2 regions of the Mesorhizobium sp. B2-5-13 genome follow, and region 2 is predicted to be linked to the other one. Evidence: predicted binding sites of a transcription regulator. Region 2 holds the regulator's gene; the other holds the start of a gene.

Region 1 (15,434 bases), on a different contig from region 2:
TGCATTACAATGGCGACCGGGTTGGACTGTCAGGCTACCGCGACATGCTGGAGCGGGATTTTCGCGAAATTCCGGACCTCTTTTTCGACGTCCAGCTGTTGATCTCCGACCCGCCATTCATAGCCAGCCGCCTCCAGTTCAACTGCACGCCCAGGGGAACTTTCCTCGGCCTGCCCATCAACGGCAGGAAAGTCTCCTTCAGCGAGAACGTCTTCTATGAATTCCTGAACGACAGGATCAGGAACGTCTGGTCGGTAGTCGACAAGGTGGCGATCGAAGCGCAACTGTAGTCTCGGCCTCTTCGCTGCTCGATCCGGGTGCGGCAGCCTTTCGACACAAGCAAAATCGTTCGGAAAACTCGATCATTCTAACGAAAATAATTCGTTGGAATGATTGGTCATGAAATGGCATTTCTCCGTTGTACTCGCCTGGAGAATTGCATTGCCTTCCCTGACCCGCGTCGCGAACGATATTCCGAAAAGCACGATCTCCGTCGATCTGGCGCAGGGCCGCAAGCGCCTCGATTCCCTTTGGAACGGCATCATCCCCGGCATCGTGCTGGTGGCGATGATCACCGCCGTCGCCTTCTCGGCCCGCAATGTCTCCGGCTTCGCCTTGTTCAGCCCGATGATCCTGGCCGTCGTCGCCGGCATGGTCTATTCAAACGTGCTCGGCACACCGGCGCACGCCAAGGCCGGCATTGCCTTCTCGCAAAAACGCCTTTTGCGCTTCGCCATCGTGCTGCTCGGTTTCCAGCTGACGCTCGGCCAGGTCGCCTCGATCGGCGCCGGCGGCGTCGGGATCGTGGCGCTGACCCTTGGCGCCACCTTCGTCTTCACCATCACGCTCGGCCGGCTGATCGGCGTCGACGCCAGGCTGGCGCAGCTGATCGCCGCCGGCACCTCGATCTGCGGCGCCTCGGCGATCGTCGCCACCAACATCGTCACCGACGCGCGCGACGAGGACGTCACCTACGCCGTCGCCTCGATCACCTTGTTCGGCACCGTCGCCATGCTCGGCTTTCCCCTGCTGGCGCCGCTGCTCGGTCTCGACCAGCATGCTTTCGGCCTGTGGGCGGGCGCCTCGATCCATGAGGTGGCGCAGGTCATCGGCGCCGGCTTCCAGAACGGCACCCAGTCCGGCGAGATCGCCACCGTGGCCAAGCTGACGCGCGTCGCCATGCTGGCGCCGATGGTCATCGCGCTCGGCCTGATGGCACGCCGCGGGAGCCGCGACCAGTCGGCGGCGCGACCGCCCATGCCATGGTTCGTCGCCGCCTTCGTCGCCGTCGTGGCGCTGAACAGCCTTGTCGCGATAGCAGCCGAAGTGAAGCAGGCAATAGTGCTCGCCACCACCATCATGCTGACCATGGGGCTGGCCGCCATGGGCCTGCAGGCCGACATTTCGCAGTTGCGCTCGCGCGGCCTGCGCCCGCTGGCGCTCGCCTTCTGCGCCTTCCTGTTCATCGGCTGCTTCAGCCTGATGCTGGTGAAATTGGTTTGAGACTCCGGTCCCCACGCGTGAGGGCACACGGACATACGGCATCTATTAAAACAATGACTTAGGGACCTTAGCTGAATCTGTTTGTGAGCCGGATTCAATCCGCAAACGAACTCGCCGCGACATAGATCGCCGCCAGCGCCTCGATGCCGGCCTGGTCGGCACTGTCGAAACGGCCGGGCGTCGGGCTGTCGAGATCGAGCACGCCGAAGACGCCCTCGTCGTCTTCCAGGAGCACCACCAGCTCGGAGCGCGAGGCGGCGTCGCAGGCGATGTGGCCGGGGAAATCATGCACGTCCTTGATCAGCATCGAGGTGCCGAGCTCGACCGCCGTTCCGCATACGCCCTTGCCCACCGCGATGCGCACGCAGGCCGGCTTGCCCTGGAAGGGGCCGAGCACCAGTTCTTCGTCCGATGCCAGGAAGTAGAAGCCGGCCCAGTTGAGGTCGGGCACCATCTGGAAGATCAGCGCCGAGGTGTTGGCGGCGTTGGCGATCGAGTCGTGCTCCCCCTCGAGCAGCGCCTTCAATTGCTTGGCGAGGTCACGATAGAACGCGGCCTTGTCTGAGGTATCGATGGCCTGGGCCGCAAACATGACTTGTCTCCGAACTGAGGATCGCGGTTCCGTTCGATCGGTTGCCAAATCGGGCAAAGCCCAAATCGGCCAAAGCTTTGCACCAACGGCCCACGGAAATAGTCTAGCGTGAATCCCAACCCCGGCGAAAGCCTCAAGATGAGGATAGCCGCCGCCGTCCTAGCTCAACAGGTCGGGCCTGAAAAGGTGGCCTCCATGAACCACCTTTCGCAGTCCGGGCTGGATCTTAGTAGCCGCCGCCGCCCGCCGGTGCCGCGTCCTTCGGCGGGACGTCGGTGATCATCGCTTCGGCGGTGATCAACAAGGCCGCGATCGAGCCGGCGTCCTGCAATGCCGTGCGCACCACCTTCGCCGGGTCGACGATCCCGGCCTTGATCATATCGACATAAACCTCGTTCTGGGCGTCGAAGCCCTGATCGTGATCCTTGCTGTCGGCGAGCTTGCCGACAACGATCGAGCCCTCAACACCGGAATTCTCGGCGATCTGGCGGATCGGCGCCTCAAGCGCGCGAAGCACGATGGAGATGCCGGCGGTGACATCGGCATTAGCGCCATTCAGGCCTGATAGCGCCGACCGGGCGCGAAGCAGGGCGACGCCGCCGCCTGGCACGATGCCTTCTTCCACGGCCGCGCGCGTGGCGTTCAGCGCGTCGTCGATACGGTCTTTCTTTTCCTTCACTTCCGATTCGGTGGCGCCGCCGACGCGGATGACGGCAACGCCCCCTGACAGCTTTGCCAGCCGCTCCTGCAGCTTTTCCTTGTCGTAGTCCGAGGTCGTCTCCTCGATCTGGCCCTTGATCTGGGCGACGCGCGCCTGGATGGTCGCCTTGGTGCCGGCGCCGTCGATGATCGTGGTGGTGTCCTTGTCGATCAGCACGCGCTTGGCGCGGCCGAGCATCTCTATGGTGACGTTTTCAAGCTTGATGCCGAGATCCTCGGAAATCATCTGGCCCGATGTGAGCACCGCGATGTCTTCCAGCATCGCCTTGCGACGGTCGCCGAAGCCCGGCGCCTTGACGGCCGCGACCTTGAGGCCGCCGCGCAGCTTGTTCACGACCAGGGTGGCGAGGGCCTCGCCTTCGACATCCTCGGAAATGATCAGCAGCGGCCTGCCGCCCTGCACCACCGCTTCGAGGATGGGCAGCATCGCCTGCAGATTGCCGAGTTTTTTCTCATGAATGAGGATATAGGGGTCCTCAAGCTCGGCGCGCATCTTGTCGGCATTGGTGACGAAGTAGGGGCTGAGATAGCCGCGGTCGAACTGCATGCCTTCGACGACGTCGAGTTCGGTGTCGGCGGTCTTGGCTTCCTCGACGGTGATGACGCCGTCATTGCCGACCTTGTTCATCGCCTTGGCGATCATTTCGCCGACGCTGGCGTCGCCATTGGCGGCAATGGTGCCGACCTGCGCGATCTCGGCCGACGACTTGACCTTCTTGGCCTTCGCCTTGATTTCCCCGACGACGGCGGCGACGGCCTGGTCGATGCCGCGTTTCAAATCCATCGGGTTCATGCCGGCGGCGACCAGCTTGGCGCCTTCGCGCAGGATCGAAGCGGCCAGCAGCGTGGCTGTCGTGGTGCCGTCACCGGCGAGGTCGTTGGTCTTCGAGGCCACTTCGCGCACCATCTGCGCGCCCATGTTCTCGAACTTGTCGGCAAGCTCGATTTCCTTGGCGACGGTGACGCCGTCCTTGGTGATGCGCGGGGCGCCGTAAGCCTTGTCGATGATGACGTTGCGGCCCTTGGGGCCCAGCGTCACCTTCACCGCATCGGTGAGAATTTCGACGCCGCGCAGCATGCGGTCACGCGCATCGGTGGAGAATTTGATTTCCTTGGCGGACATGATTTTTTCCGTTCGAGTTTGAGGGGCCAGTCGCCGCGCCGAACGCGCGGCGCTCCAGTCAGGCGGCCTTCTTGGCTTCGGCAGCCTTTTCGATGACGCCCATAATGTCGGCTTCCTTCATGATCAGCAGGTCTTCGCCGTCGATCTTGACCTCGGTCCCCGACCATTTGCCGAACAGGATCAAGTCGCCGGTCTTGACGTCGAGCGGAACGAGCGCGCCCTTTTCGTCGCGCGCCCCCGGGCCGACGGCAATGACTTCGCCTTCCTGCGGCTTTTCCTTGGCATTGTCGGGAATGATGATGCCGCCCCCGGATTTTGTATCGCCTTCGGCGCGCCGGATGACGACGCGGTCGTGGAGTGGACGGAACTTCATGAGAACTTCTTTCTGGGGCCGGCATAGGCGGCCGCGCCCTCTCTATAGGCGATTTGGCACTCGATAGATAGGAGTGCCAAAATTTATCGTGGGACGGAATTAGATATTGGAAGTATTATTTTCGCACCCGGTTTCCTGATATCCGAAATCAGCCAAATATTTCAAAAAGTTGAATTTTGCCGGTCGAGCGCCTATTTATCCGACAAGTTCGTTTTCACGATTTCATGCGCAAAGGAGATTTCTTCGATGGCCGACGGCAATCAGACGATCATGGAAAAAGCTGAAGCCCGCTTTGTCGACAAGCAGAAGAAGAACGCGGAGCGCAACAAGGCAACCGCCGAATACATGTCCGAGGCGAAAGCCAGGGCGATCAAGACGGCAAGGCTGAGGGAGTTGCGGCTGGCCAAGGAAGAAGCCGACCGCGTGGCGGAAGCGCTGAATCCGACGCCTAAGACGAAACGGGTGGCCAAGAAGGCCGCCGCAACGGGGGTCAAGACATGAGCCTGACCTTTCCCAATCGCAGCCGCAGCTATGATGTGGCCGGCCAACGCATTCGTTTCGTCGGCCATGACGGCATGCTCCAGATTTCCTTCTCGGTGGCAGCCGACGCCATGAGCAGGATACAGCCGGACACCGCCGCCGACGAGGCCGGCTATCTTGCCGCCTTCGACAGGTCGAGTTCCACTATCCACGACGTCGCCGCCAAGGCCTACGGCCGCACCCACAAGAGCCTGTATGCGCTGACGGCCGCCGATTTCAGCTGATCAGCCGAGGTCCGCGACCATCGTGCGTATCTTCGCAGCCTTTTCAAAATGGTCGAGGCGGTGGGTTCTGATCCACCATTGGGCGACTTCCATCAGCAACTCGGGGTCGTCGTTCCTGTTGGCGAAGAACGCATAGAACGACACGCCGACGCTGGGCCCTTTTTCGGAAATCCTGCGGTCACAGACCTCCAGTATCTTCTGCTTCAGGCTGGGTCTCACGAGAATCCTCTGATTTGCGGTGCGGCGGGATCTTGCCCGCGCCAAGTACCGCCCTGGGCAAACATTGGACAGGTCAGGATTTACGTTCGGCCCTCTCCCGGCGCTTGACGTCGCGGATATTCATCTGATCGACCAGCGCGTTGGCATCCTGCGGGCTCATGCCGACCATCACCCTTTGCCTGACCACCGCGGGCTGGCCGGTAAAGACATCGATGATGGCCCAGCTTTGGGGCAAGTCCATGCGCAGTGCATAACGGTCGGCCATGCGGCTAGCCTCGCGCGAAGAGAAATGCGGCGCCGAGGATAGCGACCGTCCAGACGACGACCGACAGTTGCAACGCCTTGGCGCCGTACGAGGCCAGGGCCTGCCGCAATCGCGCCGCAAGACCTGCCGTCCGGACCGGCACAGGAATGACGGCAACCGGTGCCTTGGCGCCAAGTTTTCCAAAGACGGGCAAGAGCGGCACGAAACTGACCTCGAATGTCGCGGGATGGGCTCCCGGCAAAGGGATGCCCAGTCCTCCATAGCACCCTTTTCGCGAACTCCTTGCATACCAAATCGGCGCCACCTGCCGATCGGTCCGGGAGATGTCGGATCCTTTCAGCTGGCGCACGCGGCCAACAGTGACCCCCGCTCCGATTGGCGGCACCCGTCGCGAAATCCGGTCTCGCGAGCGACTGCAACTTTTCCCCTTGATCAGTCCTTCGATCTGGCCTAGCCTTGAGTTGAGAAAAGGTTTTTCCAGATGTTCCCGATCGGGCTCGGCCATTGGCCGGACCTTGTTTTGGCCGGTAAGAGAAAACCTTTTCCCAACTAAGGATTCTTGCCGCGATGGCATCGGACGACCCGCCAGTCCCGGTCTTTCCCAAGCCCGTCACCTTGCGTGACGTGGCCGCGCAGGCCGGCGTCAGCGTCGCCACCGCCTCGAAAGCGCTCAACGATCAGGGGCGCATGACGGCTGAGACCCGCGAGCGCATCCGTGAGACGGCGCGCAGCCTGGGTTTCCGTCCCAACGGCCTGGCGCAGAGCCTCCTCAGACGCCGCTCCTTCACCGTCGGCCTGCTCACCAACGATACCTATGGCCGTTTCTCGCTGCCGCTGATGTCGGGCATATCGGACGCGCTGGTCGATGCCGGCGTTTCGGTGTTCCTGTGCAATGTCGAGGAGGATCCGCGCCTCGGCCAGCTCCATGTCGAGGCCATGCTCGACAAGCGCGTCGACGGCATCATCGCCACCGGCAAACGCATCGACCGCCATTTGCCGGTCGACCTCTCCAATCTGCGCGTGCCGGTGATCTACGCCTTCACCCAGCCCGATCCCGACGCCGTCGCCTTCGTCTCCGACGACGGCGACGGCGCGCGGCTGGCGATCGAGCATTTCTGCCGGCTCGGCCGCAAGCGCATCGCCCATGTCAGCGGGCCGGCGAGCTTTGCCGTGGTGCACGAACGGGCGCAGGCTTACCGCGCCGTGCTGACGGAAAACGGCCTGCCGGTGATCGAGCCGCTGCTCGGCTCCTGGTCGGAAGCCTGGGGACATGATGCCGTGGCAAAACTGTTCGACACCAAAGGCGAAAAACCGGACGCCGTCTTCTGTGGCAACGATCAGATCGCGCGCGGCGTCATCGATGCGTTGCGCGAACGAGGCCTCGGCGTGCCTAATGATATCGGCGTCATCGGCTTCGACAATTGGGAGATCGTGGCGGAGGCGACCCGCCCGCCGCTGACCTCGGTCGACATGAACCTGGCAGCACTCGGCCGCGAGGCCGGGCTGACCCTGCTTTCCCTGGTCGGCGGCAAACCCGCCACGCCAGGTATCAGAAAACTGCCGTGCCGGCTGGTGGTGCGGCAGTCCTGCGGCCGCCTGCCGGATGGTGAGAAAGACGGCTGAAGAACGAAGCGCCGCAATCGGCGGCAAGCCGCGCATCGCGGCCAAATGTGGAGGAGGAGAACATGAGGACTTTGATTGCCAAACTGGGCCTTACGGCCGCCGTTCTGGGCTGCGGCCTGCAATTTGCCGCCGCCGATACCGCCAACATCTGGGTACGCGCCGACGGCTCGAACTTCATGCCAAGGATCGTCGACGCCTTCAACAAGGCGAACAAGGACCAGGTCAAGCTCGACATCATCCCCAATGCCGAGATCATCCCGAAATATGGCGCGGCGGCCGCCGGCGGTACGGCGCCCGACGCGCTGTCGCTCGACCTGATCTACACGCCCTCCTTCGCCGCCGCCGGCCAGCTGGAGGACATCACCGACTGGGCGAAGTCCCTGCCCTATTTTTCCAGCCTGTCGCCGGCGCATGTGAAGACCGGCACTTACAAGGACCATATTTACGGCTTGCCCTTCTCGGCCGACGCCTCGGTGCTGATCTGGAACAAGAAGCTGTTCAAGCAGGCAGGCCTCGACCCCGAGAAAGGTCCCGCCAACTGGGCCGAGATCGAAGCCGACGCCGAGAAGGTCAATGCGCTTGGCGGCAACATCAAGGGCTTTTACTTCTCCGGCAATTGCGGCGGCTGCAACATCTTCACCTTCACGCCGCTGATCTGGGCCTCGGGCGGCGACATCCTGTCGGAGGACGGCTCGAAGGCGACGCTGGACAGCCCACAGCTGCGCGGCGCCATCGATCTCTACCGCTCCATGGTCAAGAAGGACCTGGTGCCGGCGGGCGCGCAGACCGACACCGGCGCCAATTTCTTTGCCGCCTTCGCCGCCGGCAATATCGGCATCTCGCCGTCCGGCGCCTTCGCCATCGGCGCGCTCAACACGCAATATCCCAATGTCGACTACGGCGTCACCTTCCTGCCGGGTAAGGATGGCAACTGGTCGTCCTTTGCCGGCGGCGACAATTTCGTCGTCACCAAGGGCACCAAGAAACTAGCCGTGGTGAAAGAGTTCCTGGACTTCGCCTATTCGCTCGAAGGCCAGACGATCCTCGCCAAATATGGCAGCCTGCCGGTGCGCGGCGACATCGCCAAGGACGCGCTGAAGGATCTCGATCCGCGCTACCAGATCGCCGCCGAGGCGATGGCCAAGGGCAAGACGCCCTATTCGGTGGTCTTCAACGACCTGATCAACTCCGCCAACGGCCCGTGGACGCAGATGATCAACGAGGTCTTCTTCGGCGACGACGTCGACGGCGCGATCGCCAACGCCCAGGAGACCATGCAGTCGATCATCGACCAGGCGCCGCAGAAGTAAGCGGACGCCTGCCGGCCGCCCGCCTGTCTCCCTGGGCGGGCGGCCGGAAATTGTTCCATCCAAATAGCAGGCTATCGCGTTGAAAGAATTCATGTCCATCACGAGTTCGGGGCGTATCAAGCTTCGCTCCCCCTTCTCCCCTTGTGGGGTGAGAAGCGGTCCGCGCAGCGGGCGAAAAGCCAACTGCTTGGCTTTTCGAGCTTTCAACGCCCTGAGCCTGCGAAGGGCCGGGGGGTGGCCGATCCACCCTGCCGGGTCCCCGCTGCTTCGCAGCGTCCCGGCGTTCGCTGGCCTTTCATCGTGGCACTGGCACGATGAATTCGCCTTCGGCGAACCGGCCGCTCACCTCACAAGGGGAGAAGGAAAGGGCAACCCATGACCGCCATCGCCACAACCACCGCCCCGCCTCGCGCCCGAAAACTCGTCGGTGCCGGGCGCCGGCAATGGATCGGCCTGCTTTATGTCGCGCCGGCGGTGGCGCTGGTCATGCTGTTCTTCGTCATCCCGCTCGGCATGACGGCCTGGATGTCGCTGCACAACTGGCCGCTGATGGGCGAGCACTCCTTCATCGGCCTCGGCAATTACTGGGCGATCCTGCGCGACACCAGGTTCTGGAACGCGCTGAGATTCACCGGCTACTACACGCTGGTCGTCACCATCGCGATCTTCGCCGTCGCCTTTCCGCTGGCGATCTTCATCGAGCGGCCGCGCCCGTTCACCAACCTCTACCGCACCATGTTCTTCATGCCGGCGGTGGTCGGCTTTGCCTCGGCGAGCCTGCTCTGGTCATGGCTCCTCAACGTCGATTCCGGCCTGTTCAGCCCGGCCGCCTACGACCTCGGCCTGATCGACAGAAAATTCAACCTGCTCGCCACCTTCCAGCCGGCCTTCTGGTCGATCATCGCCATGGTGGTGTGGAAGGTCGCCGGCTTCACCATGATCATCCTGATGACCGGCCTGCAATCGATCCCGCAGGACCTGCAGGAGGCAGCCGTTATCGACGGCGCCGGACCGTTCGCACGGTTCCGAGCGATCACCCTGCCGCTGATGCGCCGCACGCTGGCGCTAGCTCTGATCCTGTCGGTGGCCGGTTCGATCCTTGCCTTCGACCAGTTCTACATCATCCTGCGCGGCGGTCCGCGCAACCAGACGCTGACGGCGGTGTACTGGATCTTCAACCAGTCCTTCGTCTCGTTTAAGCTCGGCTATGGCGCCGCACTTTCCATGGTGCTGCTGGTCATCCTTGTGGCGCTCAGCCTCGTCCAGCTCTGGTTGCTGCGCAAGCCCGAGGGGCTCGACTGATGGCGCAGGCGATGTCAGGCAGAGGCAAGCTCGCCGCGCGCTTGGCCAGGCACTCCACCGGCATCGTCGCCTCGGTGCTGTTTGTGGCGCCGATCGTGTGGACGGTGCTGTCGGCCTTCAAGCCGGCGCAGGAGGCCCGCCTGCCGCCGCTGCCGCCCTGGCCGACGTCCGGCTTCTCGCTCGAGAACTATCAAACACTGAACAGTTTCGGCGATGGCCTGTGGGCCTCGGCGCAGAACAGCATCTATGTCTCGGTGATGACGGTCATATTGTCGGTCATCGTCAGCGTGCTCGCCGGCTACGGTTTTTCGCGGTTTCGGTTTCCCCTGAAGGATCTGTTCTTCGTCCTCATCCTGTCGACGATCATGATCCCGTTCCAGTCGATCCTGACGCCGATCTTCCTGGTGCTGACCAAGCTTGGCCTGCACAATACGCTGACCGGGCTGGTCGGCGTCTATGTGACGCTGCAGCTGCCGTTCTCGATCTTCATGATGCGCAACGCCTTCGACGCGGTGCCGCGCGAGATCGAGGAGGCCGCGCGCATGGATGGCGCCGGCAACGCCACCATGCTCATAAAGGTGATGCTGCCGCTGGTCTGGCCGGGCGTCGTGACCATCGCGCTGTTTGCCTTCCTCGGCGCCTGGAACGAGTTCCTCGCCGCCCTGGTGCTGATGACCGACCAATCCAAATTCACGCTGCCCGTGATGATGACCGCGCTTCAATCGGGCCGCTTCGGCGCCATCGACTGGGGCGCCGTGCAGGCGGGCGTCACCGTGATGATGGTGCCGTGCCTGATCCTGTTCCTCGCTTTGCAGCGCTTCTACATCCGCGGCCTGATGGCCGGAGCCGTCAAATAACAGACCGAATTGGAGTGAGTTCATGACCGCATCGCAAACCGCTAAAATGGCTAAGACGGGCAAGCCGAAGCTCGCCTTCCGCCCGCTGCCGGTGCCGCAGGTCGATGTGCGCGGCTTCTGGGGCGACCGCGCCGAGGCGGTCGCGACACGCACCGCCGACATCCTCTACGACCGCTGCGTGGAGGCGCGCATGCTGGAGCAGATCGACCCCGACCGCCCCTCGCCCGGAATTGTCATCCCCTTCCACTCGCCGTCTCCCGACGAGGCCGCCTCCCCCGGCTTCACCGGTTCGACGGTGACCACGCAGATGTTCTGGGATTCCGATCTCGGCAAGACGATCGAGACCGCGGCCTATTCGCTCTACCGGCGCAAGAACCCCGAACTGGAGAGGAAGATCGACGCCGTCATCGACATGTACGGCAGGCTGCAGCAGGAGGACGGCTATCTCTCCAGTTGGTATCAGCGCATCCAGCCCGGCAAGCGCTGGACCAATCTGCGCGATTGCCACGAGCTCTATTGTGCCGGCCACCTGATCGAGGGTGCGGTCGCCTACTACCAGGCGACGGGCAAGCGCAAGCTGCTCGACATCATGTGCCGCTACGCCGACCACATCGCTTCGGTGCTCGGGCCCGAGCCCGGCAAGAAGAAGGGCTACTGCGGCCATGAAGAGATCGAGCTGGCGCTGGTCAAGCTGGCGCGGGTGACGGGCGAACAAAAGTACATGGTGCTGGCCAAATACTTCATCGACCAGCGCGGCCAGCAACCGCATTATTTCGACGAGGAGGCGCGCGCCCGAGGCGCCGACCCGAAGGCCTATCACTTCAAGACCTACGAATACAGCCAGTCGCACATCCCGGTGCGCGAGCAGGACAAGGTCGTCGGCCATGCGGTGCGGGCCATGTATCTCTATTCGGGCATGGCCGACATCGCCACCGAATATGGCGACGACACGCTGCGGGTGGCGCTCGACCGCCTGTGGGACGACCTCACCACCAAGAACCTCTACATCACCGGCGGGCTCGGTCCGTCGGCGCACAATGAGGGGTTCACCAGCGACTACGACCTGCCCAACGAAACCGCTTATGCCGAGACCTGCGCCTCGGTCGGGCTGGTGTTCTGGGCGAGCCGCATGCTCGGCATGGGGCCGAACGCCCGCTACGCCGACATGATGGAACGCGCGCTCTACAATGGTTCCATCTCCGGCCTGTCGCTCGACGGCTCGCTGTTCTTCTACGAGAACCCGCTGGAAAGCCGGGGCAAGCACAACAGATGGAAATGGCACCGCTGCCCCTGCTGCCCACCCAATGTCGGGCGCATGGTGGCCTCCATCGGCAGCTATTTCTACAGCCTGGCCGACGACGCCCTTGCGGTTCACCTCTACGGGGACTCCACCGCCCGCTTCGACATATCGGGCGTGCCGGTCACGCTGGCGCAAGCGAGCCGCTACCCCTGGGATGGCGCGGTCGAGATCACGGTCGAGCCGCAGGCGCCGGTGGCGTTCACGCTGTATTTGAGGGTGCCGGGCTGGAGTCCCAGTGCCAAGCTGGAAATCAACGGTGAAGCGGTCGACCTCGAGGAACTGACCAGCGACGGCTACGCCGCCATCCGGCGCAACTGGACAAAGGGCGACCGTGTCCGGCTCGATCTCGAAATGCCGATCGAGCGGCTCTACGCCAATCCCGAGGTTCGGCAGGATGCCGGCCGCGTCGCGCTGTCGCGCGGGCCGCTGATCTACTGCGTCGAGGCGACGGACAATGACACCAGCCTGCATCGCCTGACCCTGCCGCGTACGGCCGGCATAGAGGCGCATGACGAGCCGGACCTGCTCGGCGGTGTGGTGACGCTTTCAGCCACGGCGCAAGCCGATGCCGGCGACGGCTGGCGGGACGGGCTCTATCGCTCCGAACCGCCGGCTAAGGTCGAGACGCGCCTGACCGCCATCCCCTATTTCGCCTGGGACAACCGCGAGCCCGGCGGGATGCTGGTCTGGCTGCGGGACGGCTGACGCAGAGGCCTTGGCCGCTCGAACAGGAACATGCCGAAGCCGATGCGCCGGACGATGAAAGAGAACGACCGGGCGCCGGCGTTGCGGCCAGCCCATCTCGCCCCGTTTACGGGGAGAGATGTCCGGCAGGACAGTGAGGGGCAGCGCCGACGGCGGCCTTTGTCGACAGACGCAGTTACCTTCGCGCCTTCGATTTGTTCAACGCCACGGCGGCGTGCACGAGCGCCTTAAAGGCCTCCTCGTCGACCTCTTCGCCTTTCTGGAAATCGATGGCGCGGCGCGTATTGCCTTCGAGGCTGGAGTTGAACAGGCGTGCTGGATCGGGCAGCGCAGCCCCTTTGGCGAAGGTCAGCTTGACGACGGCCTTGTAGGTCTCGCCCGTGCAGATCATGCCGGAATCCTCCCACACCGGCACGCCGCGCCATTTCCACGTCTCGACCACGTCGGGATCGGCTTGATGGATCAGCGCGCGGAGCCGCCCCAGCATCTCGCCGCGCCAGTCGCCGAGTTCCCTGATCCTGCCGTCGATCAGCTCGGAGGGGGATTTGCTGTCCTCGGTGGTCGTCATGCCGTTTCTCCTTCGAATGCTAGATAGCGCACTCACATACGCTCGCCAGGCAATTGGCTGGCCTGCTTCACCCAGGCGCTGAACTGCGCCTCGTCGAAGGCCTCGTCCTCGTGGATGTGGAAATAGCGCGTATCGCTGCTCTTGGATTCGCCCGGCGGCACCGGGTCCAGCGACTGGCCGCGAAAGAAAGCCACCTTGATGTACTTGGTGAAGCAATGGATGTTGAGGAACCAGCCCTCGCCTTCGACGCCGTAGAAGGGCGAGTTCCATTTGACCGCCTTGTGGACACCGGGCACGGCACGCTCGATGAGCGCGTCGAGGCGTTGGCCGACCTCGCGCTTCCAGCCCGGCATGGCCGCGATATAGGCCTGTACCGGCGCGTCGCCGTAGCCTTTGGCGATCTGCGGGTTGCCGCCGGAAAGCAGCTTCGGCTCGGCCTTGGCGGGCCTGGTCGATTTCTGCTCGATCTTGGCCATGCCGCTCTCTTCCTATCCGTTGGCCCGCTGCACGCTGCGTCCCCTGGAAACATAGGGCAGCACGAACATATAGAGGCCGCTGAACAGCATAAGGAAGAGCGGCGGCAGTGGCGAATAAACCACCCAGGCCGGCGGCTGTCCAAACGCCATGGTGACGAAATTGGCGACGACGGTCGCCGTGAAGATGATCGACAGCCAGCGATGCGCCTGCCTGATCCATTTGCTCCAGTCCAATGCTGCCTCCTCTTGCGCTATGCGTTGAAACCCGGCGCCTTACCAGCGCGCCAGCTCCGTGATCTGGATGAGATTGCCGCAGCCATCATTCACCTGGGCGATGGTCGAGCCGGTCACCGCGGTCGGCGCCATGGCGAAGGCACCGCCATTCGCCTTGATGCGTTCATGATCGCCCTTGATGTCGTCGGTGAACAGCATCAGTGCCGGCTGTCCCTGCTTGAAGATCGCCTGCTGGTAGGCCTTGGCCGCCGGGTTGTCGTTCAGCGCCAGCTGCAATTCGGTCCCATCGGGCTCTTCGGCCGAGACGACCGTCAGCCAGCGGAACGGCCCGTTGCTGAAATCCGCTTTTTTGGTGAAGCCCAGCACATCGGTATAGAAGGCAAGCGCCTTTTCCTGATCGTCGACATAGATGCTGGTCAGTTTGAGTTTCATCGCTTTTTCTCCATGGGTTTTGCTGGCGGAGAACCGCCCTTTAACAGTGCTGTGTGACTTTCGGCCTGGCCGGAGACCTCAGTCCGTCCGCGCCAGAAGCTCTTCCAGCTTCTCCAGGAATTGCGGCCACCCCACCCTGGCGCCGCCATAGGCCCGTCTCTGGTCGGGCCGGAAACCGGCCTGCTCCATGCGCAGATGGGTTCCCGTTGACGTCGGGGTGAGCGTGAAAGTCACCACGCTCCTGAGATCGAAGGCCGGATCCTGGTGCGCCAGGTTCCAGGTGTAGGACAGCGTCTTGTGCGGCTCGACGGCAAGCACCTCGCAGTCCAGCACGCCGCCCCAGTCGGCGCTGATGTTGAAGCGATGGCCCACGACCGGATTGAAATCGTTCTTCATCAGCCACTCCTCGATCAGATGCGGTTGCGTCAGCGCGCGCCAGAGTTTTTCGGGTGGATGGGAGATTTCCCGCTCGACGACGACAGTGCGGGTCTCCTGGGCACTATCGTTCACTGGTCCATCCTCTTGAGCAAATCCTCGAGGTCGTCGAACCGGCTTTCCCAGAACCCCGCCATATGGCGTGTCCAGTCCATCAGCGGCGCCAGCGCGGCGAGCTGCGCGCTGTAATGCGTCTGGCGGCCTTCATGGCGGTCGCGCACCAGCCCGGCCTGCTTCAGCACGCCGAGATGCTTCGACACCGCCGGCTGCGAGACGCCGGACTGGATTGTCAGAGCGCCCACAGTCTGCTCCCCCTGGCGGCATAATCGTTCGAAGATGGCGCGCCGCGTCGGGTCGGCAAGTGTCCTGAACAGCGCATCGTGAGCATCGGTCATGTGCAATCAATAACCCGTTGGCTATTGGTTTACGTATAACCGACGGGATATATATGTCAAGCCGGAACATGGAGCGACAGGAATATCGGTGAGATGGACGGCAACATAGTTCCTTCGGCGCTGGACGCGATCGCCTTCACCCCTGGACGCGATCACCTTCACCCGTTGACAGCGGCTTCGTCCCAACCGAAGGAACAGACTGTTCATCTTGGCCGAATCAGCTATTATAGGTGAGGGC
Region 2 (15,434 bases):
CAAGAAATCCGGTGAGGGTCATGGATTCGGTCTCGGATGAGGGCGCTTCATCGCATATATCTGAATGGAATTGAATTTACTGAGGACTGGATTCGATTGCACCAGCTCCCTGTGAGACCTGGTGAGGGGGCCGGCGCTGCCAATAGACGGATCAGGACCGGCCGTCACTATAGGTCACGCGCCAGATTGTGCCGTTGCCGTCTTCGGTGACGATCAGCGCCCCGTCCTTGGCCACCGCGACGCCAACCGGCCGGCCCCAGACCTCGCCGTTGGAGACGACAAAGCCGGTCATGAAGTCCTCATATTCACCGGTCGGCTTGCCGTCCTTGAACTTGAGCCGCACCACCTTGTAGCCGGTCCTGTTGCCGCGGTTCCAGGAGCCATGCAGGGCCACGAAGGCGTCGCCTTGGTACTCGGCCGGAAAGCTTTTGCCATCGTAGAAAGCGATGTTGAGCGGCGCCGAATGCGCCTGCATCAGCACGTCGGGAATATCAGTCTTGCCGGCGAGGTCGGGACGCTCGCCCTTGTGGCGCGGGTCCTCATTGTTGCCGATGTAATACCACGGCCAGCCATAGAAGGCACCTTCCCTGACCGTCGTCGCGTATTCCGCCGGCGTATTGTCGCCAAGTGCGTCGCGCTCGTTGACGACGCACCACAGCGCGCCGGTCGCCGGCTGCACGGTCATGCCCGAACAATTGCGCAGCCCGGTGGCGACGATGCGCCCATTCCTGCCGTCGGGGTCGAAAGCCCGCACCTCGGCCCGGCCCGCCTCGGCACCCCAACTGGCGCCGAGCGGCTTCGACTTGACCCAGGCGTCGAGCCCGCCTCTGGGTCTTTTGCCCATGTCCTCCGCGATATTCGAGCCGGAGCCGACGGAGAGGTAAAGTGTCTTGCCGTCGGGGGAAAAGGCGATGTCGCGGGTCCAGTGGTGGCTCGAGGGGATGTCGTCGACAATGGTTTGCGGTTCCCCCGAGGCCTTCAGATCGCCATTGCGGTAGCAAAGCGCACGATGCTGTCGCTGTTGGCGACATAGACCCATTGCGGGTCATTGCCGGGTGGATGGAAGGCGATGCCATAGGGCTGGTTGAGGCCGCCGGCGAAGATGCTTTTCTCCGCGGCTTTCGCGCTTCCGTTCGTCAGCCGATAGACACGGACCTGGTTGGCTTCGCTGTCGGCGACGAACAGGTCGCCGTTCGGCGCGACACGCACGACACGCGGATTGTCGATGCCGGACGCAACGAGTTCCGCCGAAAAGCCGGGCGGCAGTTGTGGCTTGGCGCCTTGCGGTCTCTCCGTGAGGCCGGCGCCGTTCGAGGCGGATTTGGTGACATAGGGTCTCGGCAGGTCTTCCGGCTTGATCAACCGGCGCACGCCGGGCTTATCCGCGCGCCAGTCGCCCAAGGCCGCCGGGCCTTTGAGCACGGGCCGGTCGGCCTGCTGGGCGAGAGCCGCGGTCGTGAGAAACAGTGCCGACATCGCCAGTCCGGCCAATCGCATCACTTCCTCCACCCGGTCGTGAAGGAAATTAACGATCGGCTTGTCCGTGGGTTCCGTCACGCGCGGTGAGCAAACTTCCGGGATCAGGTCCCGGCAGCGTAGAAATCGTCGTCCAGGCGCTTTTCCAGTTCCACGAGATCGGCCGGCAACGGCAGGCCCATGGCGCGCATTTCCCGCAGTTTTTCGCGCAGCTGTTCCTGAATTTCGTGCTGGTCCTCCGGCTGGTTGACCATTTCTTCGAGCAGCAGGCTGATCTGGGCCTTGAATGATTCCAGCGCCATTCTTTTTCTCCTTTGCAGCCGGTCCTTCGGTGTCGCACCAAAGGTATGTCGAGATTCGGGTCAGGCCGAGTCGAAAACGGTGGCACCGGAAGCGCAGGTTATCAGCCGTTTGCAGGCCGGCTTCACCCGAATATCAGTACACCTAGCGCAGCATGCGCGATATCAGCTGCGCCGTATAATCCACCATCGGCACGATGCGGGCATAGTTGAGCCGGGTCGGGCCGATGACGCCGAGCGCGCCGACGACGCGGGCGTCCTTGTCGCGATAGGGCGCCACCACCAGCGACGAGCCCGAAAGCGAGAACAGCTTGTTTTCCGAACCGATGAAGATGCGCACGCCCGATCCCTCTTCGGCAAGGTCGAGCAGCTGGATCAAACCATCCTGCGTCTCCATGTCCTCGAACAGATGCCGCAGCAATTCGATGTCGGCCTGGGCGGTGACGTTTTCCAGCAGATTGGCGCGGCCGCGCACGATGAGCCGGGCTGGCAGGCCGCTTTCGGCGCCCGCCCATACAGCCAGCCCCTTCTCGACGAGGTCCTGCGACAGCGTGTCGAGCGCCGCCCTCGTCTCTTCCTTGATGCGGGCGATCTCGGTGCGCGCCTCGGCCAGCGTGCGGCCGCGAATATGCGCATTGAGGAAATTGGAGGCTTCGTGCAGCTGCGAGACGGTGATGCCGGCGGGCAGCTCGACGACGCGGTTCTCGACGTCGCCATTCTGCGACACCAGCACGGCAAGCGCCTTGGTCGGCTCGAGCTGGATGAACTCGATATGCTTCAGCGCCACCTCGTTCTTGGCGGCCAGCACCAGACCGGCGCCGCGCGACATGCCCGACAGCATCTGGCTGGCCTCGGTCAGCATGTGCTCCAGCGTCGCCCCCGAGCCGGAGGCCCGCACCTGCGCCTCGATGGCGCGGCGCTCCTCGTCGGAGAGGTCGCCAAGCTCCATGAAGGCATCGACGAAGAAACGCAGGCCAGCCTGCGTCGGCAGACGGCCGGCCGAAATATGCGGCGCGTAGATCAGCCCGAGATGTTCGAGGTCGCTCATCACGTTGCGGATGGTAGCCGGCGACAGCGAGGACGGCAGGATGCGCGACAAGCTGCGCGAGCCCACGGGCTCGCCGTCCCTCAGGTAGGAATCGACGATGCGCCGGAAGATGTCGCGCGAGCGCATGTCGAGCGATTGAAGCGCGGGCGCCTGCGACGCGGGATCGACTGGCTTGGTCATTTGGCCAAAAACCTCCGGTTCAAGGATATAGACTTCGGTGGGGCGCGCGCAACCGGTGTCTGTGTCGGATCACCTCGGTGTCTGTACCAGATCACCCCGGCTGTCTGTGTCGGATCACCTCGGTGTCTGTGCCAGATCACCCCGGGGTGTCTGTGTCAGATCGCCCCGGGTGTCTGTGTCAGATCGCCGGTCCGTTTTCCTTTGCGCGCTGCCCCCCTTGCGTCTAAAAGCCGGCCACGATTTCAAGAAACTGACAAGAAAGCAGGCCGAATGCGCCCCTCCAAACGCCAATTCGACGAAATGCGCGCCATCTCCTTCGAGCGCGGCGTCTCCAAACACGCCGAAGGCTCCTGCCTGGTGAAGTTCGGCGACACGCACGTCCTGTGCACCGCGAGCCTCGAGGAAAAGGTGCCGGGCTGGATGCGCAATTCCGGCAAGGGCTGGGTCACGGCGGAATACGGCATGCTGCCGCGCTCGACAGGCGAGCGCATGCGCCGCGAGGCCTCCGCCGGCAAGCAGGGCGGCCGCACGCTGGAGATCCAGCGCCTGATCGGCCGCTCCTTGCGCGCCGTGGTCGACCTGCAGGCGCTGGGTGAACAGCAGATCACCGTCGACTGCGATGTCATCCAGGCCGACGGCGGCACCCGCACCGCTTCGATCACCGGCGGCTGGGTGGCGCTCTATGATTGCCTGCGCTGGATGGAAGCCCGGCAGATGGCCAGCGTTTCGAAAGTGCTGAAAGACCATGTCGCGGCGATTTCCTGCGGCATCCATGACGGCCAGCCGGTCATCGACCTCGACTATGTCGAGGATTCCTCGGCCGGCACCGACGCCAATTTCGTCATGACCGGCAAGGGCGGCATCGTCGAGATTCAGGGCACCGCCGAGGGCGAACCTTTCTCCGAAGACCAGTTCGCGACGCTTATGGGCCTGGCCAAGAAGGGCATTTCCCGACTGGTCAGCCTGCAGCAGATGGCGGTCGCGTAGGGTTTAATGCCGAGCTTGAACGTCCCCCTCTGGCCTGCCGGCCATCTCCCCCTCGAGGAGGGAGATCGGATACCGTCTCGGCCTTCGCTGGTTTTCAGCGTTGCTGGGTGTGCGACAACATCGAAATTGCCAATCTCCCCCCTTGAGGGGGAGATGCCCGGCAGGGCAGAGGGGGGTGCCTCGTGACTCCCTCCGCCATCCTGGAATCGGCCCTCTACGTCACCGACCTTGACGCCGCTGAGCACTTCTACACCGACATCCTTGGCCTCATCCTCCTCGGCAAGGTCGACGGCCGCCACCTTTTCTTCCGCTGCGGCCCAGGCGTCCTGCTCGTCTTCAACGCCGAAGCGACCAAAATTCCGCCCGCACCGGACGCGAAGCTGAAAGTGCCGCCGCACGGCGCGGTCGGCGAGGGTCATCTGTGCTTTGCCGCCAGCGCCGCTGAAATCGACGGCTGGAGAACACATCTCCAAGCGAAGAAAATCGCCATCGAAAGCGAATTCGAATGGCCGCAAGGTGGCCGTTCGATCTATATACGCGACCCGTCGGGCAATTCGATCGAGTTCGCCGAGCCAAGAATCTGGGGCCTTTGATGCATTCACCAAACCTCCATACACTCGATGGCAAGAAGATCGTCGTTGCCAGCCACAACGCCGGCAAGCTGCGCGAATTCGCCGACCTGATGGGTCCATTCGGCTTCGAGGCGAAGTCGGCCAAGGAGTATGGCCTGCCCGAACCGGACGAAACCGGCACCACCTTCGAGGAAAACGCCTACATCAAGGCCTTCGCCGCCGCGAAGGCGACCGGCCTGCCGGCGCTGTCGGACGATTCCGGCCTCTGCGTCGACGCGCTCGACGGCGCGCCCGGCGTCTATACCGCCAACTGGGCCGAGACGCCGGAGGGATCGCGCGATTTCGCCATGGCCATGCAGCGCACCGAAGTCGCGTTGCAGGAAGTCGGCGCGGCCACGCCCGAGCGGCGCACGGGCCGCTTCGTCGCCGTCATCTGCCTCGCCTTTCCCGACGGCGAGGCCGAATATTATCGCGGCGAGGCCGAGGGCACGCTGGTCTGGCCGCCGCGCGGCGAGCTCGGCTTCGGCTACGATCCGGTGTTCTTGCCCAATGGCTTCGACAAAACCTTCGGCGAGATGAGTGCCGAGGAAAAGCACGGCTGGAAGCCAGGCCAGGCGACGGCGCTGTCGCACCGCGCCCGCGCCTTCCAGAAATTCGCCCAAGCTCGGCTTGATTCGGTCAGGCTTGGCTCCGCATGATCGGACCCGCAACCACCATGGCGCTCGACCGCAGTCCCGGCTTTGGCGTCTACGTGCATTGGCCATTCTGCGCGGCCAAGTGCCCCTATTGCGACTTCAACAGCCATGTCCGCCACCAGGAGGTCGACCAGGAGCGCTTTGCCGCCGCCTTCGAGGCCGAGTTGGCGACGATGCGCCAGCGCACCGGGCCGCGCGACGTGACCAGCATTTTTCTCGGCGGCGGCACGCCGTCGCTGATGAAGCCGGAAACGGTGGCCAGGGTTCTGGACGCGGTGGCCAGGAACTGGACGGTGCCCGATGGCATCGAGGTGACGCTCGAGGCCAACCCGTCCTCGGTCGAGGCGGAGCGTTTCCGTGGCTACCGGGCGGCGGGGGTCAACCGCGTCTCGCTCGGCGTGCAGGCGCTGAACGACAAGGATTTGCGCTTTCTCGGCAGGCTGCACAATGTCGAGGAAGCCTTGCACGCCATCGGGCTCGCGCGCGAAATCTTTCCGCGCCTGTCCTTCGACCTGATCTATGCGCGCCCCGGGCAGACGCCACAGGATTGGCAGGCGGAACTCGAACAGGCGATCGGCCATGCCGCCGACCATCTGTCGCTTTACCAGCTGACTATCGAGGAAGGCACGCCCTTCCATGCGCTGCACGCGGCAAAGAAATTCGTCATTCCCGACAACGATCACGCCGCCGATCTCTACGCGTTGACGCAGGAAATCACATCGGCGCAGGGCCTGCCGGCCTACGAGATTTCCAACCACGCCAGGCCGGGCGCCGAGAGCCGGCACAATCTGACCTACTGGCGCTACGGCGAATATGTCGGCGTCGGTCCAGGCGCGCATGGCCGCTTCGTCGAGAACGGCCATCGGGTGGTGACGATTGCCGAAAGAATGCCGGAGACCTGGGCCAATCTGGTCGAGGCCAAGGGCCATGGCATCACCGGCGGCGAACTCCTGACGCGCTCCGAAGAGGCCGACGAGTTTCTTTTGATGGGGCTCAGGCTCGCCGAAGGCATTGACCTCTCCCGCTACGAGGCGTTTTCCGGACGCGGCCTATCGAGCGCGCGGCTGTCGGTGCTGCAGGGTGAGGGGCTGGTGGCGCCGATCGGCAATGCGCGGCTGCGCGCCACGCCGGCCGGCATGATCGTGCTCGACGCCGTGGTGGCGGACCTGGCGCGCTAAACCCTTGAAAAACGTCCTCTTCATCTGCAGCCAGAACCGCTTGCGCAGCCCTACCGCCGAGCAGGTGTTTTCCACGCGGCGCGACATCGAAGTCGCCTCGGCCGGCACCAATCATGATGCCTACACTCCGCTGACGCACGAACTTGTCGCCTGGGCCGACATCATCTTTGTCATGGAGAAAATCCACCGGACGAAACTGCAGAAGAAATTCAAGGCCAGCCTGGAGGCGGCCAAGGTGATCTGCCTCGACATCCCGGACGACTACGAATTTATGGACCCGGAGCTGATAGCGCTCCTGAAGGCGCGCGTTTCACGATATCTGGACTGAGCGCCTGGCCGGCCTTCGCCCCTCCGCCTTCGGCGGCCGCCTTGCCGATCTGAGCCAGATCAGGCGTCGTGTTTGTGGCGGTGCTTTCCGCGCTCCTTCTCTGCATGCGTCTCGCCGCTCCGGACCGGCTTGGCGCCGTCTTTGTCGCGGCGGCCACGGTGCTGGTCGCCTATCGGAGATTGCGGTACGCCGTTGCGGGCGGTTTTCGTTTCAAGACGGGTGATGAAGATATCGAAGCGATTGGGCATCGTCCGGTCAGTGCTCCGTCGTGCTGTCGGGTTTGTTGTCGGAAAGCCTGACGTCTGTTGGCAAGGCACTCGCGGCCTGCTTGGTCAGGCTGGTGTCGTTCCGGGCTGGCAGCCGTTTGTCCTGGCGTGCGGCACTCCGGCTGCGGCCGGCATAGTAAGGCTCGAAAGCGTCCTGTATCGTCAGGCTGTCCATCCTGTCCTCCCTTGGGAATCAGGGGCTAAATCTGCCAAACCCGGTTTCGTTCCCTACTGTGGCGAAGGAATGGCGATTGCCTTACACCGGTGCGAGTTTTGCAAGCCGGCGCCAGCCATGCCAAACAAGATTTGGCGGGCCAGATAGGCCTGAACGGAGACGGCATTGGTGACTGGCGAGACAGGCAAGCGCAGCTATGTGGTCGGGCAGGCCGAGATCGCGGCTCGTCCGCTCGATCCGGCGCTCTATCTGGTGGCGACGCCGATCGGCAACCTCGCCGACATCACGCTGCGCGCGTTGGAGACGCTGGCCGCCGCCGACATCGTCGCCTGCGAGGATACGCGTGTGTCGCGCGTGCTGCTCGACCGGTACGGCATTCGCCGCCGCACCACCGCCTATCACGAACACAATGCCGACCAGGCCGGGCCGAAGCTGATCGCGGCACTCGAAGCCGGCCAGAGCGTGGCGCTGATTTCGGATGCCGGCACGCCGCTGGTCTCCGATCCCGGCTACAGGCTGGTCGGCGAAGCGCTCGACCAGGGCATTCGCGTCGTGCCGATCCCCGGCCCGTCGGCGCCGCTTGCCGCGCTGACGGCGTCGGGCCTGCCGTCCGACGCCTTCCTGTTCGCCGGCTTTTTGCCGGTCAAGGTTGGCCAGCGGCTGTCACGGCTGGAGGCACTGAAGGCGGTGCCGGCGACCTTGATCTTCTTCGAGTCACCGCGCCGGCTGGCTGAGTCGCTCGGCGCCATGGTCGAGGCGCTGGGCGGCGAACGCAAAGCTGCGATCGGCCGGGAATTGACCAAGACGTACGAGGAAATGCGCACCGGCACGCTGCAAGCGCTGGCCGACCATTATGCGGCGGCCGATACGCCGAAGGGCGAGATCGTCGTCTGTATCGGCCCGGCCGAGGCCAAGGCCGACGAACCCGAAGACATCGATCGTCTGCTTTTGTCGCTCGCTGCCGAAATGCCGGCCTCCAAGGCGGCGGCGGAAGCCGCTAAAATGACCGGCGGCCAGAAGCAGGCGCTCTATCGGCGGCTGCTCGAGCTCAAGGACAGACCATGATCCCGAAAAGTGGAAGCCGGTTTTCTCGGACAAACGGTTTCGTTTGTCCAGAGATCATGGTCGAGCAAAGTTCCGGAGCCGGCAGTGGCTGAGCGCCCGAGCGCCAGCCGCCAAAAAGCCTACCGGCGCGGCCATCGCGGCGAATGGCTGGCGGCTGTCGCGCTGATGCTGAAAGGCTACCGCATCCTGGCGCGCCGCCACCGCACGCGCTTTGGCGAGATCGACCTGATCGCGCGGCGCGGCGACCTGGTGCTGTTCGTCGAGGTCAAGGCGCGCCGCACGCTGATCGAAGCCATGGAAGCGATCGGTCACGAATCGGAGCGTCGCATCGAGGGTGCGGCCGACATCTGGCTGTCGCGCCAGCCGGACTATGGCAGGCTGTCGATGCGCTTCGACATGGTCGCCGTGCTGCCCTGGCGCTGGCCCGTGCATGTCCCGAATGCGTTTTATGGGAGGAGTTGAGGCGGGGCATTCCTTGCTCCGCCCGTGGATGACGAAGGCGCGGAGGTGCGGACCGCTCCTCACCCCCAGATCATCAACGTCACCAGCCCGACAACACCCACCACCAGCCGCCACCAGCCGAACAGCGAGTAGCCGTTGCGCGAGACGTAATCGAGCAGGAAGCGCACCACGAACAACGCCGTGACGAAGGCGGCGACGAAGCCGATGGCGATGATCGGCAGGTCGGCCGAGGTCAGCACGTTGCGGTTCTTGAACAGGTCGAAGGCGAACGCGCCGACCATGGTCGGAATGGCGAGGAAGAAGGAAAATTCCGCCGCCGCCCGCTTGTCGACACCCAGGAGCAGCGCGCCGACGATGGTCGAGCCGGAGCGCGACGTGCCGGGGATCAGCGACAGGCACTGGAAAAGCCCGATCTGCAGGTAAAGCCTGGTCGGGAACCGCTCGACGTCGCGGTAGACCGGCTTGAGGTTCATGCGGTCGACGACCAGCAGCACCACGCCGCCGATGATCAGCATGATGCAGATCAGCCGGGGCGATTCGAACAGCACCGTCTTAATGAAGTCGTGCGCCAGCGCGCCGATGATCGCGGCCGGCAGGAAGGCGATGAGGATGCCGATGACGAAATGCCGCGTCAGCCGGTCATGCGGCAGGTCGAGCAGCATCTGCCACAGGCGCCGGAAATAGACGCTGAGGATCGCCAGGATGGCGCCGAGCTGGATCAGGATCTCGAAGGCCTTGCCGGTCGACTGGAAGCCGAGGAAATGGCCGGCGAGCAGGATATGGCCGGTCGAAGACACCGGTATGAATTCGGTCAACCCTTCCAGCAGGCCAAGCAGCAGGGCTTCGACGATGGTCTGGCTTTCCATTTCTACCTCGGCGTTGGCGTGACGGCTAACAGAATGGCTTGCTTGTCATGGCGCCGAAGTCCCCCTATAGGTCGCAACACCCCTGACGGCCCGCTAACCGGGCGGCCAAGACTTACCGGTGCGCCCTGCGATTCGCCAGTGTGGCAATCCGGAATTCGCCACACCCGGGACGAGCGCGATGCGCGAATTCCGGATTCTGAGCCACACTGTCAACTTTGAGTTCTAATGTGGTTTGGATTTGAAGTTCCTGAACGCGGATGCCATTGAGGGGCAGGAACTTCAAATCCAAACCACATTAGTGCGCTTTATCATCGCGGAACCATGCTGACGCTTTTCCACCATCCCATGTTCGCAACCTGCCGCTTCGTCCGCCTCGCCTTTGGCGAGTATGGCGAGGAGCTGGCGCTGATCGAGGAAAAGCCGTGGACGCGGCGCAAGGAATTCTTGGCGCTGAATCCGGCCGGCACGCTGCCGATCCTGCTGGCCGAGGGCGACGTGCCGATCATCGGTGCGACGGTGATCTCGGAATATCTCGACGAGACGCGCGGTGTGCTCAAGCGCGACAAGCGGCTGTTCGCCGAGGACCCGATGCAGCGCGCTGAAATCCGCAGGCTGATCGACTGGTATCTCAACAAGGCCGAAAGCGAAGTGACGCGCCATCTGGTGCGCGAGCGCGTGCTGAAGCCGGTGATGCCGGAAACGGCGGGCGGCGGCTCGCCCGATTCGGGCGCCATCCGCGCCGCGCGCGCCAACATCCGCCAGCACATGAAATACACCAACTGGCTGGCCGGCACCCGTCACTGGCTGGCCGGCGGCAGGGTCACCTATGCCGATCTGGCGGCCGCCGCGACGCTGTCGGTGCTCGACTATCTCGGCGAGATCGACTGGCGCGAACACCCCGCCGCGCGCGAATGGTACACGCGGGTGAAATCGCGGCCTTCATTCCGGCCGCTCCTGACCGACCGCGTGCGCGGCCTGTCGCCGGTATCGCACTATGCGGATCTCGACTTCTGATCCGGCAAAACTGCGTGCGCTGATCGACGCGGAGGCGCGGCGCGCCGGCTTCGACGCCGTCGCAGTCACCACTCCCGATGCCATCCCGCTGGCGCCAGCGCGCCTGGCCGAATTCGTCGCCGACGGCTTTCACGGCTCCATGGACTGGATCGCCGAGACGATTGCGCGCCGCAGCGAGCCTTCCACGCTGTGGCCCGACGTGCGCTCGATCGTCGTGCTGGCGATGAATTATGGGCCTGACCATGATCCGCGCGACGTGCTGGCCCGGCGCGACCGCGGCGCGATCTCGGTCTACGCGAAAAACCGCGACTATCACGAGGTGATGAAAGGTCGGCTGAAGGAAATCGCCGGCAAGATCGTCGCGCGGGCGGGCGGCGACGTCAAAGTATTCGTCGACACCGCACCTGTCATGGAAAAGCCGCTGGCGGAAGCAGCGGGCCTGGGCTGGCAAGGCAAGCACACCAATCTGGTCAGCCGCGAGCACGGCTCCTGGCTGTTCCTCGGCACCATCTTCACCACGGCCGAACTGGTGCCGGATAGCGCCGAGATCGACCATTGCGGCTCCTGCCGCGCCTGCCTCGACGCCTGCCCGACCGACGCCTTTCCGGCGCCTTATCGGCTCGATGCGCGGCGCTGCATCTCCTATCTCACCATCGAGAACAAGGGGCCGATACCGCATGAATTCCGCGAGGCGATCGGCAACCGCATCTATGGCTGCGACGACTGCCTCGCGGCTTGCCCATGGAACAAGTTCGCAAGCGCGGCTTCGGAGGCCAAGCTCGCCGCGCGCGACGATTTGCGCGAGCCTGAACTTGCCGACCTTTTGGCCCTCGACGATGCTGCCTTCCGCAGCTTCTTCTCCGGTTCGCCGATCAAACGCATCGGTCGCGACCGCTTTGTCCGCAACGTGCTGATCGCCGCCGGCAATTCCGGCGAGGCCGCGCTTGCCGATAGCGTCCGGGACCTGCTCGGCGACGCCTCGCCGCTGGTGCGGGGCGCGGCAATATGGGCGCTGGCGCGGCTGGTGCCAGAAACCGAATATGCCGAACGGGCCGCGAACGGCCTGAAGAGCGAGGGCGATGGCGCCGTCCGCGAGGAATGGCGCTTGGCACGGCCAAACAGGACGCATGCATGAACGAAAAGTGGATCTTCCTCTTCGGCGCCGGCTATTCGGGCAAGGCCTTTGGCCGCGCCAACAGGGGAGCCGCCCCGATCTTCGGCACGACACGCTCCGAGGAAAAATTCGAAGCGCTGCGCCAAGCCGGCATCGGCCCGCTGCTGTTCGATGGCGCGCTAACCGGCGAAATCGGCGAAGCGCTCGAGAAAACCACCAATCTGGTGATTTCCGTCGCTCCGGAGGAAGCCGGCGATCCCGTGCTGAATGCCGCCCGCGAGGCGATCGCAGGGATGCCTGACCTGAAATGGATCGGCTATCTCTCGACCGTCGGGGTCTATGGCGATCATGGCGGTGCCTGGGTCGATGAAACGGCCGCGTGCCGGCCGGTTTCGAAGCGCTCGACGATGCGGGTCGAGGCCGAGCAGGACTGGTTGAAGCTTGGCGAGGACATCGACCGGCCGGTGGCGATCCTGCGGCTGTCGGGCATCTACGGTCCGGGCCGCAACGCGCTGGTCAATCTGGAAAACGGCACGGCCAGGCGGCTGGTCAAGCCGGACCAGGTCTTCAACCGCATCCATTGCGACGACATATCGGGCGCGCTCTGGCATCTGATCGGCGGCAATACCGGCGGCATCTTCAACGTCACCGACGATGAGCCGGCGCCGCCGCAGGATGTCGTTGCCTATGCCGCTTCGCTGATGGGTATCGCGCCGCCGCCCGAAATTCCGTTCGAGACCGCCCAACTTTCGCCCATGGCGCGGTCCTTCTATGGCGAGAACAAGCGGGTCGCCAATGCGGCGATCAAGGCGGCGGGCTATCGGTTTCGCTTTCCGGACTATCGCGCCGCCTTCGACCATATGTGGGCAAGCGGCGACTGGCGCGACGGCGCGCCGCGCAGTCCGATGAAGGCCGCGAAGGGGTTAGGATGATCGAAGCGCGGCGCTTGGCGTGGTATGATTCGGCGTTGGAGGCACGGGGGTGCGGTTCATGAAATCATCGACGCGATCGCCTGGCGCCAGAAATTCGGTATTGGCGGCGGCGCTGGCCCTGGCAGGTCTCGCCGCGCAGCCCGCAGCGGCCGAGGAACGGGCAAAAGACCTGTTCGGCGCCGAGAAACTGCCGACGGCTACCGCGGCGCAATCCTTCGGCTTCTATTCCAAGGGCTGCTTTTCCGGCGGCGTCGCCATCCCCATGGATGGTCCGACCTGGCAGGTAATGCGGCCATCGCGCAACCGCCGCTGGGGCCATCCGGCGCTGATCGCGCTGATCGAGAGATTGTCGCGCGATGCGGTCGCCGACGGTTGGCCCGGCCTGCTGATCGGCGACATCGCGCAGCCGCGCGGCGGCCCGATGCTGACCGGCCATGCCTCGCACCAGATCGGGCTCGACGCCGACATCTGGCTGACGCCGATGCCCGACCGCACGATGAGCAGGGCGCAGCGCGAGACCATGAGCGCCACGCTGATGGTCGACGAGAAGACGCATCTGGTGAAGGATGCCCTGTGGACGCCGCGGCATACGGCGTTGCTAAAGCGGGCCGCGAGCTATCCGCAGGTCGAGCGCATCCTGGTCAATCCGGGCATCAAGAAGAAGCTCTGCGACACCGTCAAGGGCGACCGCTCCTGGCTGCGCAAGATCAGGCCGTTCTGGGGCCACGACTATCATTTCCACATGCGCATCGGCTGTCAGCCGGGCTCGCCCAATTGCAAGGCGCAGGAAGCGACGCCGGATGATGACGGTTGCGGCAAGCCGCTGGCCTGGTGGTTCACGCAGGAGCCGTGGCGGCCCAACAAGAACCCGGATGCGCCGAAGGCCCGCGACCTGATGACGATGGCCAACCTGCCCAAGGAATGCCGCGCGGTGCTCGACGCGCCGGGGCCTGCCTCGGCCGAGGCGGCGACCTATCACGGCGACACGATGCCGATAGCGGTGGCGGCGCCCGCGCCCGTACCCGAAACGCCATCGCTGCCCGCCGTCACGGCCAGCAGCACGGCAGGCCTGCCAAGCGCGTTGAACGCCTTCACGGCGACACCCGAGGTCGGCGTGCCGGTGCCGCGTCCACGCCCGCCCGCGAAGTGATTGTCGGGCGCCGTCGGCAAGCTCAATCGGTTTAGCTGCCTGCTTTCATGAAACAGTGGCCGTTTGGCCGCAGAACCTCTTCCTGCGCATCGCCGGGTCCGAAAACCGTTTCCCTTTTCAAACTCATGCGCTAGTCAACGGAAGAACGGCGAAACGCCATCGAGGGCGCCGGGGGACGGACAAGAGCATGCCAGGCACAGGCGATGACGAGACTTTGCTGCGGTTTCCGATCCTGATCGGCGATATCGGCGGCACCAATGCGCGCTTTTCGATCGTGCTCGACGCCAATTCCGAGGCCGGCGAGCCGACCATCGTCCAGACCGCCAATTACAGCACCATCGACGAGGCGATCCAGTCGGCCGTGCTCGATCGCTCCTCGGTCCGGCCCAATTCGGCTGTGCTGGCGGTGGCGGGTCCGGTCGATGGCGACGAGATCGAACTCACCAACTGCCCGTGGATCGTCAAGCCCCGGCAGATGTTCGCCAGCCTCGGCCTGAGCGACATCGTCGTGCTCAACGACTTCGAGGCGCAGGCGCTGGCCGTCGTCGCACTCGGCGAAGAGCAGATGGAAAAGATCGGCGGCAGCACGCCGGAGCCCAATGCCGGCCGCGTCGTGCTGGGACCGGGAACCGGGCTCGGCGTCGCCGGGCTGGTCCACGCGCTTCATCACTGGATACCGGTGCCCGGCGAAGGCGGCCATATGGACATCGGGCCGCGTTCGGCCCGCGATTTCGAGGTGTTCCCGCACATCGAGAAGCTCGACGGCCGCATTTCGGGCGAGCAGATCCTGTCCGGGCGAGGCCTCGTCAATGTCTACCGGGCGGTGGCCAGGGCCGACGGCAAGCCATCGCCCTTCACCACGCCGGCCGAGGTCACCGCTGCGGCGCTGGCCAAGACCGATCCTGTGGCGCAGGAAGCGCTGGAGACCTTTGTCACCTGCCTGGGCCGCACCGCCGGCGACCTTGCCTTGGTGTTCATGAGCCGGGGCGGGGTTTTCCTCACCGGCGGCATCGCGCAAAAGATCGTGCCGGCGCTGAAGGAGGGCAATTTCCGCGCCGCCTTCGAGGACAAGGCGCCGCACAGCGCGCTGATGCGCACCATGCCGGTCTATGTCATCACCCATCCGCTGGCGGCGCTCCTAGGCCTTGCCGCCTATGCCAGGAACCCCTCGCTGTTCGGTGTCCAGACATCGGGCCGGCGCTGGCGCGACGAAGTTAGTCACCCCAAGGCATAGGCAAGCCCGCTGCTTGGCGTTAATAGGGGTGCCGAATTGCCCGGCCACGGGAAGCGGAAACCGACAAAGCCCTCTGATTTGACACTTCAAACTCCAAACAAGCTGAAAGCCCGGCCCGGCGAGGTCACAGCGGTGCTGCGCCGCATTCTGGCTGAGAACAGCCATGACTATCGCTGGACCTATGTGATGGTCATCACCTGCTCGCTGATCGTTTCGGGCACCACCGCCTTCACGGCCTGGATCATGGCCCCGATGGTCAACCAGATATTCTACGAACGGCGTGGCGACGCGATCGTCTGGATCTGCGCCGGCTTCATGGCGGCCTTCCTGCTGCGCGGCTTCGCCGGCTATGGCCAGGCGGTGGCGCTGGCCAAGATCGGCAACAATCTGGTG

The links. The regulator HrcA, encoded in region 2, represses chaperone genes, less so after heat shock. The targets are predictions, from matches to a motif close to GTTAGCACTCNCNNNNNGNGAGTGCTAAC.
Positions count from the first base shown of each region.
Region 1: a site for HrcA is predicted at 4,364-4,392, ahead of FJ434_RS27605 (co-chaperone GroES). Genes of this name have one in related genera too.

Region 1 covers NZ_VFUI01000030.1:25,849-41,282, forward strand. The annotation lists gene FJ434_RS27585 (ester cyclase) at 1-290, shown strand, start outside; gene FJ434_RS27590 (YeiH family protein) at 442-1,503, shown strand; gene FJ434_RS27595 (GAF domain-containing protein) at 1,598-2,095, opposite strand; gene groL (chaperonin GroEL) at 2,322-3,938, opposite strand; gene FJ434_RS27605 (co-chaperone GroES) at 3,997-4,311, opposite strand; gene FJ434_RS27610 (hypothetical protein) at 4,558-4,812, shown strand; gene FJ434_RS27615 (DUF1488 domain-containing protein) at 4,809-5,075, shown strand; gene FJ434_RS27620 (DUF6500 family protein) at 5,076-5,294, opposite strand; gene FJ434_RS27625 (hypothetical protein) at 5,368-5,559, opposite strand; gene FJ434_RS30410 (hypothetical protein) at 5,564-6,064, opposite strand; gene FJ434_RS27635 (LacI family DNA-binding transcriptional regulator) at 6,127-7,182, shown strand; gene FJ434_RS27640 (sugar ABC transporter substrate-binding protein) at 7,245-8,492, shown strand; gene FJ434_RS27645 (sugar ABC transporter permease) at 8,868-9,794, shown strand; gene FJ434_RS27650 (carbohydrate ABC transporter permease) at 9,794-10,651, shown strand; gene FJ434_RS27655 (glycoside hydrolase family 127 protein) at 10,674-12,656, shown strand; gene FJ434_RS27660 (DUF1801 domain-containing protein) at 12,832-13,224, opposite strand; gene FJ434_RS27665 (DUF1801 domain-containing protein) at 13,257-13,700, opposite strand; gene FJ434_RS27670 (hypothetical protein) at 13,713-13,934, opposite strand; gene FJ434_RS27675 (VOC family protein) at 13,974-14,366, opposite strand; gene FJ434_RS27680 (SRPBCC domain-containing protein) at 14,445-14,876, opposite strand; gene FJ434_RS27685 (metalloregulator ArsR/SmtB family transcription factor) at 14,873-15,196, opposite strand.
Region 2 covers NZ_VFUI01000011.1:89,301-104,734, reverse strand. The annotation lists gene FJ434_RS19200 (LysE family translocator) at 1-22, opposite strand, end outside; partial or broken gene FJ434_RS19195 (sorbosone dehydrogenase family protein) at 152-1,497, opposite strand; gene FJ434_RS19190 (hypothetical protein) at 1,581-1,778, opposite strand; gene hrcA (heat-inducible transcriptional repressor HrcA) at 1,921-3,003, opposite strand; gene rph (ribonuclease PH) at 3,274-3,990, shown strand; gene FJ434_RS19170 (VOC family protein) at 4,173-4,583, shown strand; gene rdgB (RdgB/HAM1 family non-canonical purine NTP pyrophosphatase) at 4,583-5,260, shown strand; gene hemW (radical SAM family heme chaperone HemW) at 5,257-6,435, shown strand; gene FJ434_RS19155 (low molecular weight protein tyrosine phosphatase family protein) at 6,440-6,763, shown strand; gene FJ434_RS19150 (hypothetical protein) at 6,823-7,011, opposite strand; gene FJ434_RS19145 (hypothetical protein) at 7,019-7,204, opposite strand; gene rsmI (16S rRNA (cytidine(1402)-2'-O)-methyltransferase) at 7,373-8,269, shown strand; gene FJ434_RS19135 (YraN family protein) at 8,354-8,731, shown strand; gene FJ434_RS19130 (undecaprenyl-diphosphate phosphatase) at 8,791-9,597, opposite strand; gene FJ434_RS19125 (glutathione S-transferase family protein) at 9,919-10,611, shown strand; gene queG (tRNA epoxyqueuosine(34) reductase QueG) at 10,592-11,746, shown strand; gene FJ434_RS19115 (SDR family oxidoreductase) at 11,743-12,657, shown strand; gene mepA (penicillin-insensitive murein endopeptidase) at 12,716-13,807, shown strand; gene FJ434_RS19105 (glucokinase) at 13,995-15,041, shown strand; gene FJ434_RS19100 (ABC transporter ATP-binding protein) at 15,120-15,434, shown strand, end outside.